DNA from 2 places in the Dickeya ananatis genome. Region 2 is predicted to be linked to the other one. Evidence: predicted binding sites of a transcription regulator. Region 2 holds the regulator's gene; the other holds the start of a gene.
What was found. The regulator Fur, encoded in region 2, represses iron uptake genes when iron is present. The targets are predictions, from matches to a motif close to ATAATAATGAGAACNACTATCAA.
Positions count from the first base shown of each region.

Region 1 (5,412 bases), 1.9 Mb from region 2:
GAATAAACAACAGGGTTACCTACCCTGGGTACTGGGGTTACTGGCAATGCTACTGGTCGGTTGTGACAACGCCGCCTCCTCAACGTCAACAACCCCGGCGTCAGCTTCCGTGGGCTGGCCCCGTACGGTACCAACGCCGAAAGGGCCGCTCACACTCACGCATCCACCACAACGCATCGTTTCCACCAGTGTCACCCTCAGCGGCACACTATTGGCTATCAATGCGCCACTGGTTGGCTCGGGTGCCACCAGCCCTGATACCGTCGTGGCTGACGAGCAAGGATTCTTTCGTCAGTGGAGTGCAGAGGCAAAAGCCCGCCACGTCAAACCGCTCTATATCACCGAACCGAATGCAGAAGCGATTGCCGCGGCCGCACCGGACATGATCATTATTGCCGCCACTGGCGGTGACTCCGCCCTGAAGCTGTATGAACAGCTTTCGGCCATCGCGCCGACGCTGGTGGTGGATTACGGTGACAAAAGCTGGCAACAGCTGGCTGACTATATGGGTGCAGCTACCGGTCATGAAACCGATGCCCGCCAGGTGATTGAGCGTTTCGAACAGCGGGTGCAGGCGGTGAAACAGGCGATTCAGTTGCCGCCACAACCCGTGTCGGCGCTGGTGTATTACGAAGACGGTCGTGGAGTTAACCTATGGACACCCTCGTCCGCACAGGGACAATTGCTCCATGAACTCGGGTTCCAGTTAGCCTCGCTGCCGGACAATCTGCCTACCGAAACGCGAATGGGCAAACGGCAAGATATTGTGCAAATCTCCGGTGAGAATATGGCTGCCAGTCTCAACGGCCAGTCACTGTTGCTGTTCGCCACTGACGAGAATACCGTGAAGCGAGTTATCGACAACCCATTCCTCAGTCACCTCGATCCGGTCATGCAGCACCGCGTCTGGGCGATGGGCCCGGATACCTTCCGGCTCGATTATTACAGCGCCAGCAACATGCTAAACCAGGTCGAACACTATTTTCGTCGGCCAGCGGCTCACTGACCGACAGCATTGATCACACGGCGACGCGTTATCCTTCCTGTAACGCGTCGTCGGTTTCCTCTTCGGTCTGTGTTTCCAGCGGTTCGCCAAAACGGCATTGTCGCAGTGGACGTACCAGCAATGTTATCAGTGCCCCCAGCGCAGTCGCCGCCGCGCCGAACGCCAGAATGCTGGTCGCAGGCACCAGGAGTTTGCCCATCAGCCCCAGAATCAGCGCGCCAACGGAATCGCCGGTGACATCCTGCGCGGTACCGAGGCTATTAACCCGGCCCAGCAAGTGATCCGGCGTGTGGCTCTGAATCAGGGTGAACTGCAACAACGAGGTGATCGCGTTGAAATAGCCATAACAAACCAACGCCAGCAACGCGGGCAGCAAATGGCTGAACAGCCCCAGCGACCCCACCGCCAGAAACGCCCCTGTCGCACACCCCAGCAGAATGCGCCCCGGCCGCGCGACACCGGATACCCAGCCACTGGTAAACGCCCCCAGCATGGCACCCAGCGGTACGGCGGAATACATTAACCCGACCGCCGATGGCCCGGCGTGGTACGTATCACCTGCCAGCGCCGGGAACAGCACCCGCATGGCACCGACCACGCTCACTAACATCCCCAGCAACACCACGCACCCCACCACTGGGTGCGCGCAAACGAAACGTACCCCACCAGCCAGCGCCTGCAACGGGTGCTCCGGCTTGCCCGGTGCCGGTTTCATGGTCGGCAGTCGCACCAGTGGGATCAAGGTTGCCAGCGTACCGGCCGCCGCAACCGCGAAATTCCAGCCTACGCCACCGGCGACAATAATCACCCCACCCAGCGCGGGTGACAGAATAGCCCCCAGTCGCACCGTCAACATGGTCAACGCCCCAGCCGCCGGTAAATTTTCCCGACCGACCAATAACGGAATCACTGCCATCAACGCGGTCATCCCCAATGCGCCGAAAAAGCCGTCCCAGGCCGCCAGCACGTAGAGCGCCAGCAATGACGGCGAGCCGGAAAACGCGTTCAGGCTCAGTGCCACAAACCCTATCCCGCAGGTGCCTCGGGCAAACAAAATCAGTTTGCGACGATCAAAGCGATCCGCCAGTACCCCGCCCAACATCAGCCCGATAAACATACCGATGCCATCCAATGCCACCGCCATACCAACCTGTAACGTAGAACCGGTCATCGCCTGAATCTGCACCGGTACGCCTACGGTCAACATACCAAGAGCAAACACCGACAACATGCGGGCCATAAAAATGGCGCGAAAATGTGCGTTCTGCCTGAGCAGGCTGAAGTCGAGAAAAAAAGAAGATTTAGCCATGAGTATTGGTTGAATTCCTGTCTTTAATGAAAATGCGGCCGCAGCCGCGCCGCAGCGCCGCCATTAGCGACCTGAAATAACGGCACCCCCAGCCAGGGATGAAGCGTTAATCCTGCGATAGTTAATCCTGTGGGGGTTAACCCCGCGGTAAATGCCGCTAACCCAGCGTCAGGTCAATGTCTTTGCCAAAACCTCAATGTTACCCTAGTCATGCCATAACATTAATGATAATAATAATCATATGCATTATTTAATAAAGCAGTTCTTATCAATGCGTTCATCTCTTGGTGGTCAGGTTCCCCCCCTGCCGTACACACCGTCATCGTTAACCGGGCGTCGGCTCGGTGGCGTACTGCCTTGTCTGCTGTTGCTTGCCTTGGTGTGTCTCGCCAGCCTGATGCTGGGTGCCCGCGCCATCGCGCCGGAGGTCGTCTGGCAGAGTCTGGCGGGTCACACGCAAGGTCCGGACAGCATCATCGTTTTACAGGCGCGGCTGCCGCGCACACTGGCCGGTATTCTGGTAGGTATGGCGCTGGGTGCCGCCGGGGCGGTGATGCAGGCGCTGACCCGCAACCCGCTGGCCGACCCTGGTATCCTCGGTGTTAACGCCGGTGCCAGCTTCGCCATCGTGCTCGGCATTAGCGTGTTCGGGATTACCGGTATGGCGTCGTGGCTGGGGTTTGCCTGGCTCGGCGTATTGGCAGCCAGTCTGATGGTGTGGATCATCGGTACACTGAGCGGCGGTCGGGTTAATCCCATACGCCTGACGCTGGCCGGTGTGGCGCTAAGCGCCGTGTTGTCGGGTTTTACCTCATCACTGTCGCTGCTCAATCCCCACGCCTTTGATCAGTTACGCCTGTGGGAAGCCGGTACGCTGGATATCCGTTCGCTGAGCAATGTGGCCTGGGTCACTCCCATCGTACTGCTGGGCTGTGCGCTGGCGTTTTTGGCTGCCCGTTCATTGAATACCCTCAGTATGGGGGATGACCTCGCGACGGCACTCGGCACCCATGTCGGGGTCATTCGCGTGATGGCGATGCTGTCGGTGATGCTACTGTGTGGCTCCGCCACCGCGCTGACCGGCCCGATTGGCTTTGTCGGCCTGATGATCCCTCACATCGCACGCGGCTGGGCCGGTCCGGATCAACGCTGGATTCTGCTCTATTCCCTGCTGTTCGCCCCCATACTGTTGCTCTGCGCTGATATTGTCGGCCGCCTGCTGGTACCGGGTGAATTACGGGTTTCTATCGTCACCGCCTTTATCGGTGCGCCGGTGCTGATCTGGCTGGTACGCCAGCGCAAGTTTTAGGAAACACGTTATGTCTACCCGAACTCTGTTCCTGCGCACGGCTTCTGGTTTGATTAGCGGTCGGTTGCCGCTGCGTGCAGTGTGGATCAACCTCTCGCTGCTGTTGGTCTGCGTCGCCCTGCTGACGCTGGCAGTCAGCCTCGGCACCCTGCCGCTGTCAGCCATCACCGTTTGGCAGGCGCTAGCTCACCACGGTGATGCCGGTACCGTGACCGTGGTAACCCAATGGCGCGCGCCACGGGCGATCATGGCGTTACTGTGCGGCGCTTGTCTTGGTATCAGCGGTGCTATTTTCCAGTCACTGACACGTAACCCATTAGGTAGCCCGGACGTCGTGGGCTTTAATACCGGTGCCTATACCGGTGCGCTGGTCACGATCATTGTGCTGCACGGCAGCTATTACCAGATTGCTGGTGGTGCCATGTTGGGTGGTCTGGCGACCGCGTTACTGGTGTATCTGCTGGCCTGGCGGCAGGGTATCAGCGGCTTTCGGTTGATTATCGTCGGGATCGCGGTCAGTGCCGTGTTGTCGGCGTTCAATACCTGGTTGATGATCACCGGCGCGCTGGAAACGGTGATGAGCGCCGCCTTGTGGGGAGCCGGCTCGTTGAACGGTATGACCTGGGCCAAAGCCACTCCCGCGTTACTGTTAATGCCGCTGACTGTACTGGCGACGCTATTGCTGGCGCGGCGCTTGCAACTGCTGGAAATGGGCGATGACAGCGCCAGAGCACTAGGGGTCAATGCACAGGCTAGCCGGTTGTGGCTGATGCTGTGCGGCATCGTATTGATTGCGGTTGTCACGGCCAGCGCCGGGCCGGTTTCCTTTATCGCACTGGCCGCGCCACAGATAGCACGCCGCCTGACCCGCGCCAGCACCATGCCGCTGTGTGCTGCCGCACTGGTGGGCAGCGTGCTGCTACTGGCGGCGGATATTGTCGCTCAGCATCTGTTTACCGGTCGGCAACTGCCTGTCGGTTCGGTGACGGTCAGCATTGGCGGGTTGTATCTGATAGGGTTGCTGATCCGTGAATCACGTCGCTAATCCGCCCCTTAATTTACCTGTAATTTGCCTGTAAAGAGTGATTCTGATGACACAGCTTTTACACGCCGAGCAGTTAACGCTGGGCTACGACAATAACATTATCGCCCGCAATTTGAGCGTGGCGATCCCGGCTGGAAAATTCAGCGTCATCATCGGCCCTAACGCCTGCGGCAAATCCACCCTGCTGCGGGCACTATGTCGCCTGCTCAAACCGATGGCGGGCGACGTGTTACTGGACGGTACCAGCATCCACCGTATTCCCACCAAAACGCTGGCCCGGCAGTTAGGTCTGCTGCCACAGCACGCTATCGTTCCGGATAACATCACCGTGATGGATTTGGTCGCGCGCGGCCGCTACCCGCATCAAACGCTACTGCGCCAGTGGAGTGAGGCGGATCAAGTGGCGGTGGAACAGGCGATGGTGGCAACCAACGTCAGCGAACTGGCAGAACGCAGCGTCGATGAACTGTCTGGCGGCCAGCGTCAACGGGTGTGGATTGCGATGGTGCTGGCACAACAAACGCCGCTGTTATTGCTGGATGAACCGACCACCTGGCTGGATATCGCCCATCAGATTGACCTGCTCGATCTGTTTCGGGAACTGAACCAGCAGCATGACCGCACACTGGTGGCGGTACTGCACGACCTCAATCAGGCCTGCCGCTACGCCGATCACCTTATCGTGATGCGCGCAGGCAGCGTCATGGCGCAGGGTGCCCCCGCCGATGTCATCACCGCCGAGC
Region 1 is NZ_CP040816.1:1,023,930-1,029,341, reverse strand. It holds gene fepB (Fe2+-enterobactin ABC transporter substrate-binding protein) at 1-1,006, shown strand, start outside; gene entS (enterobactin transporter EntS) at 1,035-2,315, opposite strand; gene fepD (Fe(3+)-siderophore ABC transporter permease) at 2,557-3,624, shown strand; gene fepG (iron-enterobactin ABC transporter permease) at 3,635-4,669, shown strand; gene FGI04_RS04460 (ABC transporter ATP-binding protein) at 4,716-5,412, shown strand, end outside.
Region 1: the regulator Fur is predicted to act here: its motif matches at 2,534-2,556, upstream of fepD (Fe(3+)-siderophore ABC transporter permease).

Region 2 (5,412 bases):
CATCCGATGCGGTGGCGATTTCCGACATAATATCGGTCACATTGGTTACCGCTTTCACAATCTCGCTCATGGTGCTGCCTGCGTCAGCCACCAACGAGGAACCGTTATCCACGCAACGAACCGACTCGGCAATCAGATTTTCAATCTCTTTGGCCGCCTGCGCACTGCGTTGCGCCAGGCTTCTTACTTCACCGGCCACCACCGCGAATCCACGCCCTTGCTCACCGGCACGAGCCGCTTCAACCGCCGCGTTCAACGCCAGAATGTTGGTCTGGAAAGCGATGCCATTAATCACACTGGTAATTTCAGCAATTTTCTTCGAACTACCGGAGATTTCCGCCATGGTTTTCACGACATTGTCGACCAATTCCCCGCCCTTACTGGCCGTGGTCGAAGCCTGATGAGCCAGTTGGCTGGCGTGGCTGGCATTTTCCGCGTTCTGTTTCACGGTCGACGTCAGCTGTTCCATACTGGCAGCACTTTCTTCCAACGCCGCTGCCTGCGACTCGGTACGGGCTGCCAGGTCGTTGTTGCCGGATGCGATTTCCGACACGCCCTGATAAATGGAATCCGCACTGCTTCGAATCGTACTCACGGTGTTCGCCAGGCTAGTTTGCATATCGCGCAACAGCGGGAACAGTTTACCTACGCAGTTGTTACCAAAATCCAGAATCGGTTTGCCAAGACGGCCAGCCGCAATCACCTGGAAATGATCACGCAGATCATTGAGCGGGCGCACCAGACAGGCCACCAGATAGCGATCAGTCATAAACAGCATCAACAAACCGGCTACCAGCCCTGCCAGCAAAATATTCTGTCCGACAGCGGTAATGCTTTCTAACCGGTCACCTGCATCGACGAACATCGTTGACCCGGCTTTGTTGAAGTTGGTGAACGAGACATTGAACTGGCGACTGAAGGCGGGCACGATGTCTTTGGCATACTTGTCGTACTCATCGAATTTTTTGTCCACCGCACGCTGGAACATTGGCTCAACCCCTTGGGTAATCAGGTTGCTCCAGTCACGGGTTACCGCGTCCACCAGCTCCGGCGACATGCCGGCATGATCAATCTTTTTGAAGGCTTCCAGGTTAGATTTCAGTAGATCTAACGCAGCCTGTGATGATTTTTGCTGTTCATCTGCCTTCTGATCATCGCCACTCTGCCGATAATCAATCGCACGTGCCAGTCGGGTTACCATACGGAAATACTGGTCATTACCGGTATTAACCAAATTCATATTATTAACCAGCAAAGCACTGGTTTTAGACGTTTCGTTCATGGTTTTGAACGAGTACATGGTGTAGAGCGAGACCGCAATCCATAACACACAGAAGCTGCCAAGCACCCATAACATGGCAGTGCGAATGGCAATATTTTTTAGGAATTGCATAATTGACTCCATAAACGAGCTATTGATCGAGGAGGTAAGGCTTGTTTTGACTTATGTAATGAGAAAGTCTCTCGTTTTGTAAGAAACATTGCTGCACATTTACATTCAATAAAGCACCATGTTTCGTCATCGTCAAAACTATAAGAATATTTAGTCTTTTCTGTTTTTTAAAAAACTAATAAAAATTAGATAGTTAACCAATTACCCATAATTTCAGTTACCTGTGAGAATATCGTATTTAAAAAAAATTAAAAAAACATTAAGAAAGCGATTAAAAAAGAATCAACTAATTGTTTTTACAGCGCGACTGCAGGCAGCCACAGATACACGTTTATCCGCCAGACAGTGTCTGCTATTATTAGCAAATAGTGGGTGACTCAAGCACCATACCCTTAGGAATCAAGAGGTTATTTAATCTATGGCTCTCATAGGCATTTTTTTTGGCAGTGATACTGGTAATACGGAAAATATTGCTAAAACTATCCAGCAACAACTGGGCAGCGACGTCGCCGAACTGCACGACATTGCCAAAAGCAGCAAAGAGGATCTGGAGCGCTTTAACATCCTGCTGTTGGGTATCCCGACCTGGTATTACGGCGAAGCACAGTGTGACTGGGATGACTTCTTCCCAACACTGGAAGAGATTGATTTTTCTGGCAAACTCGTAGCCATCTTTGGTTGCGGTGATCAGGAAGATTACGCAGAGTACTTCTGTGATGCCATGGGCACCATTCGCGACATCATCGAACCACGCGGTGCAAACATCGTCGGTCACTGGCCGACCGAAGGTTACTACTTCGAAGCCTCAAAAGGCCTGGCGGATGACGATCACTTTATCGGCCTGGCTATTGATGAAGACCGCCAGCCGGAACTGACCAGCGAACGCGTCTCCAACTGGGTCAAGCAAATCAGCGAAGAGCTGAATTTGAAAGCCTTACTGGCCTGATTCACCCGTGGCCCTGACGCACCGCTGGTGCCCATGTATTCGGGGCCATATCACCATCGATAGGTAAATATCGACAGATAAATCGATGGCTAAATCGATAATGAGAGCCATAGATAGATAAAACCTATCGCAATCAGTGATACATTTTTTTAACTTTTCATCCTGACAAGGTACAATGTCATCCGCTCAGCCGGATTATGTTTAATGATAAATCCTGGCATACAATTTGTTCCTTATCGATAACTACTCTGAATACAGTACGTTAACCTGAACCATATTGTAAAAGTTCCGTAGTTTTCATTTCGATGGTGCGGTTCTATAATTGAGACACATGACCTTTTTTACGCCGACCGATGATACTAGGCTAATAGCCTCCCAGATAAAGCACGTAACAGGACTAAATCCGCATGACTGACAACAACACCGCATTAAAGAAGGCCGGCCTGAAAGTCACACTTCCACGACTGAAAATTCTGGAAGTCCTTCAGGATCCTCAATGCCACCACGTCAGCGCGGAAGACTTATACAAGAAGCTGATTGATATGGGGGAAGAGATTGGTTTGGCCACTGTCTACCGTGTGCTTAACCAGTTTGACGATGCAGGCATTGTCACCCGCCACAACTTCGAAGGTGGCAAATCCGTTTTCGAACTCACCCAACAGCACCACCATGATCATTTGATCTGTCTGGATTGCGGTCGGGTGATTGAATTCAGCGATGAGTCTATCGAAGCACGCCAGCGTGAAATCTCCGAGAAGCATGGCATCAAGCTCACCAACCACAGTTTGTATCTGTACGGCCATTGCAGTAGCGGCGACTGCCGTGAAGACGACAACGCGCACGACGAACGCTGATTGAGCCTTCTCTTTATTCTGAGCAAAAATAAAACCGCCGAGGCGGTTTTATTTTTATCTTGTACCCCACCATCAGGCGGTGATTAACCCGCCCAACTGTCACGCAAACCCACCGTCCGATTGAATACCAGATGATCAGAACGGGAATATACGCGATCCGCACAAAAATACCCTTCACGCTCAAACTGATAGGCTTTTTCGACCTCGGCATTACCCAAGCTGGCTTCGACAAAGCCCTGAGCAATACTCAGTGAATCAGGATTGATGGTGGAGAGAAAATCCTCTGCTCCGCCAGGGTTAGCCACGCTAAACAGACGGTCATACAGGCGGAACTGCGCTGGCAGCGCGTGAGCGGCAGATACCCAGTGGATCACGCCTTTCACTTTACGGCCGTCAGCCGGATCCTTGCTCAGGGTTTCCGTATCACAGCTGCAGTAAATCGTGGTGATCACACCCTGCTCGTCTTTATCAATACGTTCAGCCTTAATGACATACGCATTGCGCAGACGGACTTCTTTGCCCAGCACCAAACGTTTGTACTGCTTATTGGCTTCTTCACGGAAATCAGCGCGATCGATATACACTTCACGACTGAAGGCAACCTGTCGTGTCCCCATCTCCGGCTTATTCGGATGGTTGGGCATGCTCAGCCACTCTTCATGGCCTTCAGGCAGGTTCTCAATCACCACTTTCACCGGATCCAGTACGGCCATCGCACGTGGTGCATTCTCGTTGAGATCATCACGAATGCACGACTCGAGTGCCGCCATTTCTACGGTGTTATCCTGCTTGGTCACGCCAATGCGGCGGCAGAATTCACGAATAGAAGCAGCAGTATAGCCACGACGACGTAAACCAGAGATGGTCGGCATACGCGGATCGTTCCAGCCTTCGACGATCTTCTCACTTACCAGTTGGTTCAGTTTCCGCTTGGACATGACCGCGTATTCCAGGTTCAGGCGGGAAAACTCGTACTGACGCGGATGGGCAGGAATGCTGATGTTATCCAGCACCCAGTCATACAGGCGGCGGTTATCCTGAAACTCCAGCGTACACAGCGAGTGTGTAATACCTTCCAGCGCATCGGAAATGCAGTGGGTGAAGTCATACATCGGGTAGATGCACCACTTATTGCCGGTCTGATGATGCTCGGCGAATTTGATGCGATACAGCACCGGGTCGCGCATCACGATAAACGGTGATGCCATGTCGATTTTAGCACGCAGACAAGCAGCACCTTCGGCGAAACCGCCATTGCGCATTTTTTCAAACAGCGCCAGGTTCTCGTCAACACGGCGATCACGGTACGGGCTATTTTTGCCTGGAGAAGTCAGCGTGCCGCGATATTCACGAATCTGTTCCGGCGTCAGCTCATCGACATACGCCAACCCTTTATTGATCAGCTCAACGGCATACATGTGCAACTGATCAAAATAATCCGACGAATAGCGAACATTACCGCTCCAGGAAAAACCCAGCCACTGCACGTCATGTTTGATGGACTCAACATACTCGATATCTTCTTTTACCGGGTTGGTATCATCAAAGCGCAGGTTGCACTTGCCGTGGTAATCTTCAGCGATACCGAAGTTCAGGCAGATGGATTTAGCGTGGCCGATATGAAGATAGCCGTTCGGCTCTGGAGGAAAACGCGTCTGGATATGATCGTGTTTACCGGTAGCCAGATCTTCATCGATGATCTGACGAATAAAGTTGGTTGGGCGGGCTTCAGCCTCACTCATGCTTGGTTCCTCAAATGCGAAAAAACAACCCTTAACCACTAATGATCCAACAAGCCACGCCGGGAAACAACCGTTTGTTTCATGAAAATTCAAGATAAAAAAACGGAGCGCGCTTGCAGGCACGCTCCGTTTACCGATATCAGACGGCGATGATGACGCCAGCCGAATTATTCCTGTGAAACCTCACGCAAGGCGGCGGCGATATTCTCCGCCTGGGTGCCAACCACAATCTGCACGCTTTGCTTGTTAAGACGAATCACACCCGCAGCCCCTAACTGACGTGCCGCCGATTCATCCACCAGGCTCGAATCCTTCACGCTCAGGCGCAAGCGAGTGATACAAGCGTCGATGCCGGTCAGATTGTCTTTACCGCCGATGGCCTGCAAATACCCTTTCGCCACCGATTGGGTATTACCCGCAGGAGCGGTAGTCCCCTCCGTTGAGGGCTGGGTCGCAACCGCTTCACGTCCCGGCGTC
Region 2 is NZ_CP040816.1:2,915,495-2,920,906, forward strand. It holds gene FGI04_RS12835 (methyl-accepting chemotaxis protein) at 1-1,393, opposite strand, end outside; gene fldA (flavodoxin FldA) at 1,812-2,339, shown strand; gene fur (ferric iron uptake transcriptional regulator) at 2,747-3,193, shown strand; gene glnS (glutamine--tRNA ligase) at 3,277-4,935, opposite strand; gene nagE (N-acetylglucosamine-specific PTS transporter subunit IIBC) at 5,103-5,412, opposite strand, start outside.